Thermococcus kodakarensis KOD1: one gene and its partners. Each later gene encodes a partner of the first gene's protein in a complex. Links are inferred from orthologs where the notes say so. Each region holds a gene or a part of one and is shown in the gene's direction. Other genes may lie near its edges.

Evidence for each region.
Region 2: the proteins of eif2g (region 1) and TK_RS08090 are in contact, whole or in part, in a crystal structure (PDB 2QMU), measured with the Saccharolobus solfataricus proteins. The link is inferred for Thermococcus kodakarensis KOD1 from one-to-one orthologs. Residues at the interface, in WP_009988771.1 of Saccharolobus solfataricus: Trp33, Pro65, Glu66, Gln148, Val151, Asp152, Val154, Ser155, Lys156, Ala159, Leu160, Tyr163, Arg164, Lys167, Ile180, Ile181, Pro182, Val183, Ser184, Leu186, His187, Ile189, Asn190, Asp192, Ser193; in WP_231918336.1 of Saccharolobus solfataricus: Met1, Leu2, Arg4, Leu5, Tyr6, Lys8, Leu9, Pro10, Ile106, Lys108, Lys109, Glu110, Lys111.
Region 3: the proteins of eif2g (region 1) and TK_RS05405 are in contact, whole or in part, in a crystal structure (PDB 3CW2), measured with the Saccharolobus solfataricus proteins. The link is inferred for Thermococcus kodakarensis KOD1 from one-to-one orthologs. Residues at the interface, in WP_009988771.1 of Saccharolobus solfataricus: Asp222, Lys225, Pro226, Gly227, Thr228, Gln229, Phe230, Asn231, Leu233, Lys234, Gly235, Leu259, Phe273, Thr274, Lys275, Tyr300, Leu301, Asp302, Pro303, Ser304, Leu305, Lys307; in WP_009989173.1 of Saccharolobus solfataricus: Val185, Arg186, Thr187, Asn188, Glu189, Pro190, Leu191, Gly192, Val193, Glu194, Ile196, Lys197, Ile200, Ser201, Leu204, Ile217, Lys218, Ile219, Tyr220, Thr221, Ile222, Gly223, Ala224, Pro225, Tyr227.

The regions. Positions count from the first base shown.
Region 1 is NC_006624.1:1,755,846-1,758,831, reverse strand. Bases 23-2,856 are described here. They hold eif2g (translation initiation factor IF-2 subunit gamma), read left to right. Parts: upstream 23-740; coding sequence 741-1,973; downstream 1,974-2,856. Other genes in these bases: TK_RS09735 (HD domain-containing protein), read left to right, coding at 2,558-2,856; TK_RS09740 (PIN domain-containing protein), read left to right, coding at 2,016-2,438; TK_RS09750 (hypothetical protein), read left to right, coding at 205-597; TK_RS09755 (hypothetical protein), read left to right, coding at 23-68. Also shown: more of TK_RS09755, read left to right, coding at 1-22; more of TK_RS09735, read left to right, coding at 2,857-2,986. UniProt on the Methanocaldococcus jannaschii protein: eIF-2 functions in the early steps of protein synthesis by forming a ternary complex with GTP and initiator tRNA.
Region 2 is NC_006624.1:1,426,800-1,429,855, forward strand. What follows is about bases 128-3,031. They hold TK_RS08090 (translation initiation factor IF-2 subunit beta), read left to right. Parts: upstream 128-1,317; coding sequence 1,318-1,746; downstream 1,747-3,031. Other genes in these bases: TK_RS08085 (MCM2/3/5 family DNA replication licensing factor), read left to right, coding at 128-1,272; TK_RS08095 (carboxyl transferase domain-containing protein), read left to right, coding at 1,854-3,031. Also shown: more of TK_RS08085, read left to right, coding at 1-127; more of TK_RS08095, read left to right, coding at 3,032-3,056. UniProt on the Methanocaldococcus jannaschii protein: eIF-2 functions in the early steps of protein synthesis by forming a ternary complex with GTP and initiator tRNA.
Region 3 is NC_006624.1:965,009-968,108, forward strand. The notes cover bases 78-3,025. They hold TK_RS05405 (translation initiation factor IF-2 subunit alpha), read left to right. Parts: upstream 78-1,111; coding sequence 1,112-1,939; downstream 1,940-3,025. Other genes in these bases: TK_RS05390 (hypothetical protein), read right to left, coding at 78-367; TK_RS05395 (50S ribosomal protein L44e), read left to right, coding at 549-833; TK_RS05400 (30S ribosomal protein S27e), read left to right, coding at 838-1,035; TK_RS05410 (RNA-protein complex protein Nop10), read left to right, coding at 1,939-2,118; TK_RS05415 (proteasome assembly chaperone family protein), read left to right, coding at 2,121-2,924. Also shown: more of TK_RS05390, read right to left, coding at 1-77; TK_RS05420 (energy-coupling factor ABC transporter permease), read left to right, coding at 3,080-3,100. UniProt on the Methanocaldococcus jannaschii protein: eIF-2 functions in the early steps of protein synthesis by forming a ternary complex with GTP and initiator tRNA.

The DNA.
Region 1 (2,986 bases):
TGCTGGGCCTTCTGGGGAGTCTCTTTGAGCTCTCCCTCTGGAAGAGGGACGGGAACTCTCCCAGCTGACCTTTAATCTTTTGCCGTTACTCTTGAAAAAACGTGAATACAATGCAAGCAATCTCAATGAGAACAACATAGATCCAGGAGAATTTTACAGCGTGAAGGCACTCTCCAGGCTGTCCGACCTCTGGAGGTATCGAAAATGAAGCTCTACGGGACTGAGGTTTCCTTTATCACCTTTTTACGCTTTTGGGTTAGCGAGCTGGTTTTAGCACTCCTTGGCGGATACTTTGGAAGTAATGGTTTTTATCCAGAGGCGCTCCTGATGACGGGAGGGGTATTCTGGCTCAGCTTTTCCGCCATTACTTGGCTGGCGTGTATGGAGTACAAAAGGTCCAAAAACTGCTCATTAGAAGCCAAAATGGGAGCTATATTCTTCGCAATCATCCCTGCATCCAACGTCCTCGTGTGGATTTTCGGGTTTTACCCGTATTCAACCCTGATAATCTCACTGCTCTGGACGCTCCTAGTGTTCAAAGTGGGGATAAAACTCGGCGCCAGGAAATTCCTGCGAATTGTCCAAGAGGAAGAGTGAACATTCACGACCCTGCAGGAAATAAGGATGCCTCCAGAACATAGCCGAAAATAAAATCCAAGCCATCTGTCAAAATCACGAGGAATGTCCATGAAGAAACCTTAATAAGCGCCCGCCTTTTCTACTCATTAGAGGTGAGAGAGATGGCGAAGAAGAAGGAGTTTAGGCAGGCCGAGGTTAACATCGGTATGGTCGGTCACGTTGATCACGGTAAGACGACACTCACAAAGGCCCTAACTGGAATCTGGACGGATACGCACAGCGAGGAGCTGAGAAGGGGTATTACAATCAAGATAGGCTTTGCCGATGCAGAGATAAGGAAGTGCCCGCACTGCGGCAAGTACTCAACCTCCCCGGTCTGTCCCTACTGCGGCCACGAGACTGAGTTCGAGAGGAGAGTCTCGTTCATCGACGCTCCAGGCCACGAGGCGCTGATGACGACCATGTTAGCAGGAGCGTCCCTCATGGACGGCGCGGTTCTCGTCATAGCGGCCAACGAAGGAGTGATGCCCCAGACGAGGGAGCACCTGATGGCCCTTCAGATAGTCGGCAACAGGAACATAGTCATAGCCCTCAACAAGATTGAACTGGTTGACAGGGAGAAGGTCATGGAACGCTACCAGGAGATCAAGGAGTTCGTCAAGGGCACCGTCGCTGAAAACGCCCCGATAATCCCGATTTCAGCTCTACACGGTGCTAACGTTGATGTGCTCCTTGCGGCGATAGAGGAGTTCATACCGACTCCCAAGCGCGACCCGAACAAGCCGCCCAAGATGCTCGTTCTTAGGAGCTTCGACGTGAACAAGCCCGGAACACCGCCGGAGAAGCTCGTTGGCGGTGTCATAGGCGGTTCTATAGTCCAGGGCAAGCTGAGGGTCGGCGACGAGATAGAGATAAGGCCCGGTGTCCCCTATGAGGAGCACGGAAGGATAAAGTACGAGCCGATAACGACGGAGATTACATCGCTCCAGGCCGGCGGTAGGTTCGTGGAAGAGGCCTATCCTGGCGGTCTCGTCGGCGTTGGAACCAAGCTCGACCCGTTCCTCACCAAGGGCGACCTGATGGCCGGAAACGTCGTCGGAAAGCCAGGTCAGCTACCGCCCGTCTGGGACGAGCTTACACTCGAAGTCCACCTGCTTGAGCGCGTCGTCGGAACCGAGGAGGAACTCAGGGTCGAGCCGATAAAGAGGAGGGAAGTCCTCCTGCTCAACGTCGGCACGGCGAGAACGATGGGCCTCGTAACTGGCCTCGGAAAGGACACCGTTGAGCTCAAGCTCCAGATACCTGTCTGCGCCGAGGTCGGCGACAGGGTTGCCATCAGCAGGCAGGTCGGGAGCAGGTGGAGGCTCATCGGCTACGGCTTCATAAGGGAGTGACTTTTCTTTCCCAATTTCAATTTTGAAGTCCTGGTGGTTCTTATGAGCGAAAGCCGAAGGCGGGAGTGGCTGGTCGTTCCAGACACGAACTTTCTCCTCGTTCCCGGCCAGTTTGGTGTGGACATAATCAGCGAGCTCCACAGGATTCTCGATGTTAAGTTCAGGGTAGTGGTTCCAAACGTCGTCTTGGATGAGCTGAACGTCATAGAAAGGAAGTCTCGTGGGAGAGACTTAATGGCCGTCAGGATGGCGAAGAAGCTGGCGGAGAGGTTTGAAACTGTTGAGATCGGCCGCTTTGGGGAGAGACCTATAGACGACCAGATATTCGACTTCGCGGTGAGGAACGAGCGCGTAATCGTCTGCACAAACGACAAGGGGCTTAAGAAGAGACTCCGCGAGAAGGGCGTTCCAGTCGTTTACCTCCGCTCGAAGAAGATTCTGGAGCTTGAGGGGATGCTTGAATGAGCTGAGTTTTTGAATTCCAGTGCCTATTCTGGCCCACTTAACAGCTCGTTTTATCCACTTCACCGTTCAAAACCCTTAAAACTAAACTTTCTCCAGTTTCGGGAATGGGAGGTGAGAAAATGTACACGGAAGAGGGACTTCTGAATGAAATCCGCGAGCTTATGGACGATGATGAACTCTTTGAGATGTATGAGAGAGCCTTCAGGGAGTACCACTACTACTTCGACACGACGAACTACATCGTCCTCAACGTCTACAACTTCAACGACCACGGGCCCATTCACGTCCTACTGACGACGAGGAGGGCCCTCGAGCTCCTCAGGATAATCAGGAAGTTCAGCATCCAGACGACGGCTGAAAAGCTTGGAAAGCCCTTCCGCTGGAGCAAGTTCATCGTTGCCTTCGGCGCACTTTTCCACGACATCGGCAACATGATACACAGAACGCCCCACTACCAGTTCAGCGTTTTCCTCGCGGAGCCGATAATAGATAAGCTCGTAAGAGAGTTTGAAGAGAGAGATCCTCTGCTCCTCAAGGCCTTAACCCTC
Region 2 (3,056 bases), 330 kb from region 1 along the record:
ATCAATGCAGGCAAGATACTCCGAGTAACACAGACACCAAAAGAGCGCGCCAGCTTCAATCAAAAGCTCGTGAGGGAAAACATCATCGAAGGTTATCTTCAGAGGATTATAGAAAGGATGGATGAGCTTGAGAGGCTCTCCAGAGAAGACCCCGCGAAAGCCCTTGAACTCCTGCCAAAGACCCAGCTTTACTATAAGTACGGGATAACGTACGGAAAACTCAAAAAGCTCGCAGAAGCCAGAAATTCCTGGGCAGAGGGCATAATACAGAGTGCGGTTGCGGAGAGAATCTCCCTCGCTAAGAGGGAGCTGGAAGAGTTCTTCAAGTGGTGGAACGCCAACGTGAACTTCCTGAAGGTGAAGTGCGTCGAGGAGATCAAAAACGACCGCTGGGAGTGGGTCTACGATGTTACGGTTGAGCCGCATCATCTATTCGTTTCCCATGGATTAGTCCTCCACAACACAATCAGCATCTCCAAGGCCGGAATTACCGCAACTCTGAACTCAAGAACGACCGTCATAGCGGCGGCCAATCCAAAGTTCGGAAGGTTCAACAGACACAAGAGCCTCCCGGAGCAGCTCGACCTCCCGCCGACCCTTCTCAGCCGTTTCGACCTGATATTCCTGCTCCTCGACGAGCCCGACGAGAAAGTAGACGCCAGCATAGCCGAGCACATCCTCAAGGTCAGAAGGGGCGAAGCTGAGGCGGTGACGCCTAAGATACCCTACGATCTGCTCAAGAAGTACATAGCATACGCCAGAAAGAACGTTCACCCTGTTCTGAGCAGAGAGGCAATGGAGGAAATAAAACGCTACTACGTCAAAATGAGAAAGGGCCTGCGGAGAGGAGATGAAGACGGCGTCCAGCCAATACCGATTACCGCTAGACAGCTTGAGGCCCTCATCAGGCTCAGCGAGGCCCACGCGAGGATGAGATTGAGCGAAACGGTGACGAGAGAGGACGCGAGGGCGGCGATAGAGATAATCGAGGCAATGATGAAGACGATAGCCGTTGACGAAGAGGGCAACCTTGACGTCTCAATCCTCGAAGTCGGCAAGAGTTCAAAGAAGATAAACAAGATCGAGAAGCTTGTTGACATCATAAAATCCCTTGAGAGCGAGGGAGAGTTCGGAGCGCCGGAGGAGAAAGTTATAGAGGCCGCCAAGCAGGCAGGGATAGGAACCAAGGCGGACATCGAGAAGCTCCTCAACGAGCTGAAGAGCGACGGCAGGGTCTATGAACCGAGAGCTGGATTCTACCGCGTCATCTGACAAAGGTTATAAAGCGAAGTGAAGAGGTAAGTAGGAGGTGAGAAAATGAGCGAGAAGGTAGACTTTTACGACTTTGAGAAGCTCCTCGATAAGGCTTATGAAGAACTCCCGGAGAACGTCAAGCACCACCACTCACGTTTCGAGGTGCCGCCGGCACAGGTCACGATAGCCGGAAACAGGACGATCATAGAGAACTTCGTGGACATAGCCGAGGCCATGAACCGCGACCCGAACCATCTCCTCAAGTTCATCCTGAGGGAGGTCGCTACCGCTGGAACCCTCGAGGGCAGGAGGGCAATTCTCCAGGGACGCTTTACGCCGTACCTCATAGCAAACAAGATGAAGAAGTACCTCAAGGAGTTCGTTATCTGTCCCGTCTGTGGAAGCCCAGATACGAAGATTATCAAGAAGGGCCGCTTCCACTTCCTCAAGTGCGAAGCCTGTGGTGCTGAAACACCGATCCAGCACCTCTGAAGTGCCTTTTCTCCACTTTTTGTATCACTCTCGGTGAAAAGAGAGTTGTGAAAAACGCTTTTAAACTTTACAAATAACAAAGGTCAGCAAAAACAGGGGGAGTTCTCATGAGCATGGAGGAGAAGCTCAACGAGCTGTATGAGAGGAAAAAGAAGATTCTGGAGATGGGTGGCGAGAAGGCCATCGAAAAACAGCACGCAAAGGGCAAACTAACGGCCAGGGAGAGGATTGAAAAGCTCCTTGACCCGGGAAGCTTCGTCGAGATAGGAATGTTCGTAAAGCACCGAGGAACTGAGTTCGGCCTCGACAAGAAGGAACTGCCCGCCGACGGCGTCATAACCGGCTACGGAACCATCGACGGAAGGCTAGTCTTCGTCTACGCCCAGGACTTCACGGTTATGGGCGGTTCCCTCGGCGAGATGCACGCGGCGAAGATAAAGCGCATTATGGAGCTGGCCCTCGAAGCCGGAGCTCCGGTCATAGGCCTCAACGACTCCGGCGGAGCGAGGATTCAGGAGGGCGTTGACTCGCTCAAGGGCTACGGCGAGATATTCAAGATGAACACCCTTCTCAGCGGTGTAGTCCCACAGATAACGGCAATTATGGGTCCCTGTGCTGGCGGAGCGGTTTACAGTCCGGCTATTGGAGACTTCATCCTGATGGTGGACAGCGATTCCAGCTTCATGTTCATCACTGGGCCGCAGGTCGTCAAGGCCGTTACGGGCGTTGAGGTGACCCCCGTCCAGCTCGGTGGTGCTATGATACACGCCCAGAAGAGCGGTCAGGCCCACCTCATAGGGAAGAGCGACGAGGAAGTTCTCGCCCTCATAAGGAGGCTCCTGAGCTACCTGCCGTCAAACAACATGGAGAAGCCGCCGCGCGTTAAGACGAACGACCTGCCCTTCAGGAAGACCGAGAACCTGTACAACATCGTTCCAGATGACCCGAACAAGGGCTACGACGTCAGGCAGGTTATCTACGAGATAGTTGACCGCGACGAGAACGGAAACCCGGACTTCCTTGAAATACTCCCGTACTTCGCCCCGAACGCTGTTGTCGGCTTTGGAAGGATGAACGGGCAGACTGTTGGGATAGTCGCCAACAACCCGATCTATTTCGCCGGTGTTCTCGACATAGACAGCTCGGACAAGATAGCTCGCTTCGTTAGAACCTGCGACGCCTTCAACATCCCGATAGTTACCCTCGTTGACGTTCCGGGCTACCTGCCTGGAACAGACCAGGAGTACCGCGGAATCATCAGGCACGGAGCTAAAGTCCTCTACGCCTACGCCGAGGCAACTGTTCCAATG
Region 3 (3,100 bases), 790 kb from region 1 along the record:
GCAGCTCTTCGAGGGCGTCCTCAGGCGGGATTCTGCTTCCAAGGAGCCCGTAGGGGGCGACCTGGACGGCCGGAATTCCCGGTATCAGGACGAGACCGCTGGACACCTGGTTCCCCGGGGCAGTTTCGGGCGTCTCGGGCACGTCAACGTACCCGAACTCTTCGATCAGCTCAATGGCCTCTTTGTAAGCCTTCTCAAGTGCCTCTGCAAGCCTCCTGTGGAGAATGGTGTCAACGGTCATCCTCAGAAGGAGGACTCTGAGATCAGAGTACTCCGGGCTCTTCAGGGTTTTGAGAAGGGCCTTGTATTCCTTTTCGGCCTTCTTTTCGACTTCCTTCACGTTTGTGACTGCCTCGGCGAGCTTCATGGTCTCACCTCCTTCGGCTCTCCAGAAGACTTTAATAACATTTTGTATTTAAACTTTTCCCCGCGGAAAAACTTTTTTAAAGCCTTTCCCATACCGATGCCTGCAGGCGATCATGCCTCATGGCTCGGGGGTATCCGAAGGCAAGTAGGAACCCACCGGGCCTCTCTCGGAGGTGAGAGGAATGAAGTACCCGAAGCAGATAAGGACGTACTGCCCGTTTTGTAAGAGACACACCATTCACAAGGTCGAGAAGGTCAAGAAGAGGCCGAGGAGCGAGCTGAGCGCGGGCCAGAGGAGGTTCAGGAGAAAGCTCAAGGGTTACACAGGTTTCCCGAGGCCGAACCCGGCTGGAAGGGAGAAGCCGGTCAAAAAGCTCGACCTCAGGTTCCGCTGCACCGTCTGCGGAAAGGCCCACACCAGGGGACAGGGCTTCCGTGTGAAGAAGTTCGAGCTGGTGGAGGTGTGATGCGATGGCCCTCCCGAAGAACCTCATTCCGATGCCGAGGAGCAGGTTCCTCCGCGTTAAGTGCATTGACTGCGGCAACGAGCAGATAGTCTTCAGCCACCCGGCCACTCCCGTCAGGTGCCTGGTCTGCGGTGCCACCCTCGTCGAGCCGACCGGCGGAAAGGGCATCATCAAGGCCAAGGTTCTCGAAGTTCTTGAGTGATTCCTTTCCTTTTCACCAAACTTTTAAAACCTCTTCTCGTTAATCTTCTCGGAGAGAAAACTTTGAGGTGATTGAGATGCCAAGGAAGGCTAAAGAGTACCCAGAGGAAGGAGAGTTTGTGGTTGCAACCGTTAAGAACATTCACCCTTACGGAGCCTTTCTCACGCTTGACGAGTACCCTGGAAAGGAGGGCTTCATGCACATAAGCGAGGTCGCTCCCACATGGGTCAAGAACATAAGGGACTACCTCAAAGAGGGACAGAAGATAGTCGCCAAGGTCATCCGCGTTGACCCCGAGAAAGGACACATCGACCTGAGCCTAAAGAGGGTTAACCAGCAGCAGAGGAAGGCGAAGCTTCAGGAGTACAAGAGGGCTCAGAAGGCAGAGAACCTGCTCAAAATGGCTGCCGAAAAGCTCGGAAAGGACTTTGAAACGGCCTGGAGAGAGGTCTGGGTCCCGCTTGAGGAAGAGTACGGCGAGGTTTATGCTGCCTTTGAGGACGCGGCCCAGAACGGTATGGACGTCCTCAAGGGACTCATCAGCGACGAGTGGATTGAGGCTCTAAAGCCGATAATCGAGGCCTACGTCGAGATTCCGACGGTCACGATAGATGCGGAGTTTGAGATAACCGTTCCGAAGCCCAACGGCATCGAGATAATCAAGGAGGCGCTCATAAAGGCCCGCGACAGGGCCAACCAGGAGAAGGACATCGAGGTCAAGTTCTCCTACCAGGGCGCTCCGAGGTACAGGATCGACATCACCGCTCCAGACTACTACAAGGCCGAGGAGGTTCTGGAAGACATAGCCGAGGAGATCCTCCGCGTCATCAAGGAAGCGGGCGGAGAGGCGACGCTGATAAGGAAGGAGAAGAGGATTAAGAAAGTTAAGAAGAGGGGTTCCTGATGCACTTCAGGATAAGGAAGTGTCCCAACTGCGGGAGGTACACGCTGAAGGAAGTCTGCCCGGTCTGTGGAAGCGAGACCAAGGTAGCTCATCCCCCACGCTTCTCGCCGGAAGACCCGTACGGCGAGTACAGGCGGAGGCTCAAGCGTGAACTCCTCGGTATTGGTAGGAGGTCTTGAAGATGAAGGAAACGATGATTTACCTGCTTGAGAGGCCCCAGCTTAGAGATCCAGTCTTCATAGAGGGCCTTCCCGGGATAGGCCTCGTTGGAAAGCTCGCGGCTGACCACCTCATCCAGGAGCTTGAAGCAGTCAAGTTCGCCGAGCTATACTCACCCCACTTCATGCACCAGGTTCTCATCAAGAAGGGCTCGATAGTCGAGCTGATGAAGAACGAGTTCTACTACTGGGTTAACCCCGACGAGGACGGCAGAGACCTCATCATAATAACCGGCGACCAGCAGGTTCCACCAACAGACAGCCCCGGGCACTATGAGGTCGTTGGAAAGATGCTCGACCTCGTTCAGGAGCTCGGCGTCAGGGAAATAATAACCATGGGCGGCTACCAGGTGCCTGAGCTCCAGGGCGAACCGAGGGTTCTGGCGGCGGTAACTCATGAAGAGCTCGTCGAGTACTACAAGAAGAAGCTTGAGGGCTGTTCGGTCGAGGTCATCTGGAGGGAGGACGAGGGTGGAGCGATCGTAGGAGCGGCGGGCCTTCTCCTCGGCATGGGCAAGCTTCGCTCAATGTACGGGGTAAGCCTCCTCGGTGAGAGCCTCGGCTACATAGTTGACCCCAAGGCCGCCAAGGCAGTCCTGAGCGCAGTAACCAAGATACTCGGCATCGAGGTTGACATGACCGCCCTCGAAGAGCGCGCCAAGGAGACGGAGGAGATACTCCAGAAAGTTCAGGAGATGCAGAGGGCGATGCTGGAGCAGGGAATGCCCCAGTCAACGCAGGAAGAGGAGGACAGGGGCTACCTCTGAACTCCGCCTCTTCTGTTTTCCCAAATTCTTGCTTTTTCCTTGGTGTTTACACCAGTTTCAAACCTTAGGTTGGTAATACGCGGTTTTAAAAACGCTTTTATTTGATGCTACTTTTTTTGATAATGATAGCACGATTAGAATAGGAGGTGTCCCAGTTGCACATTCCTGACGGACTG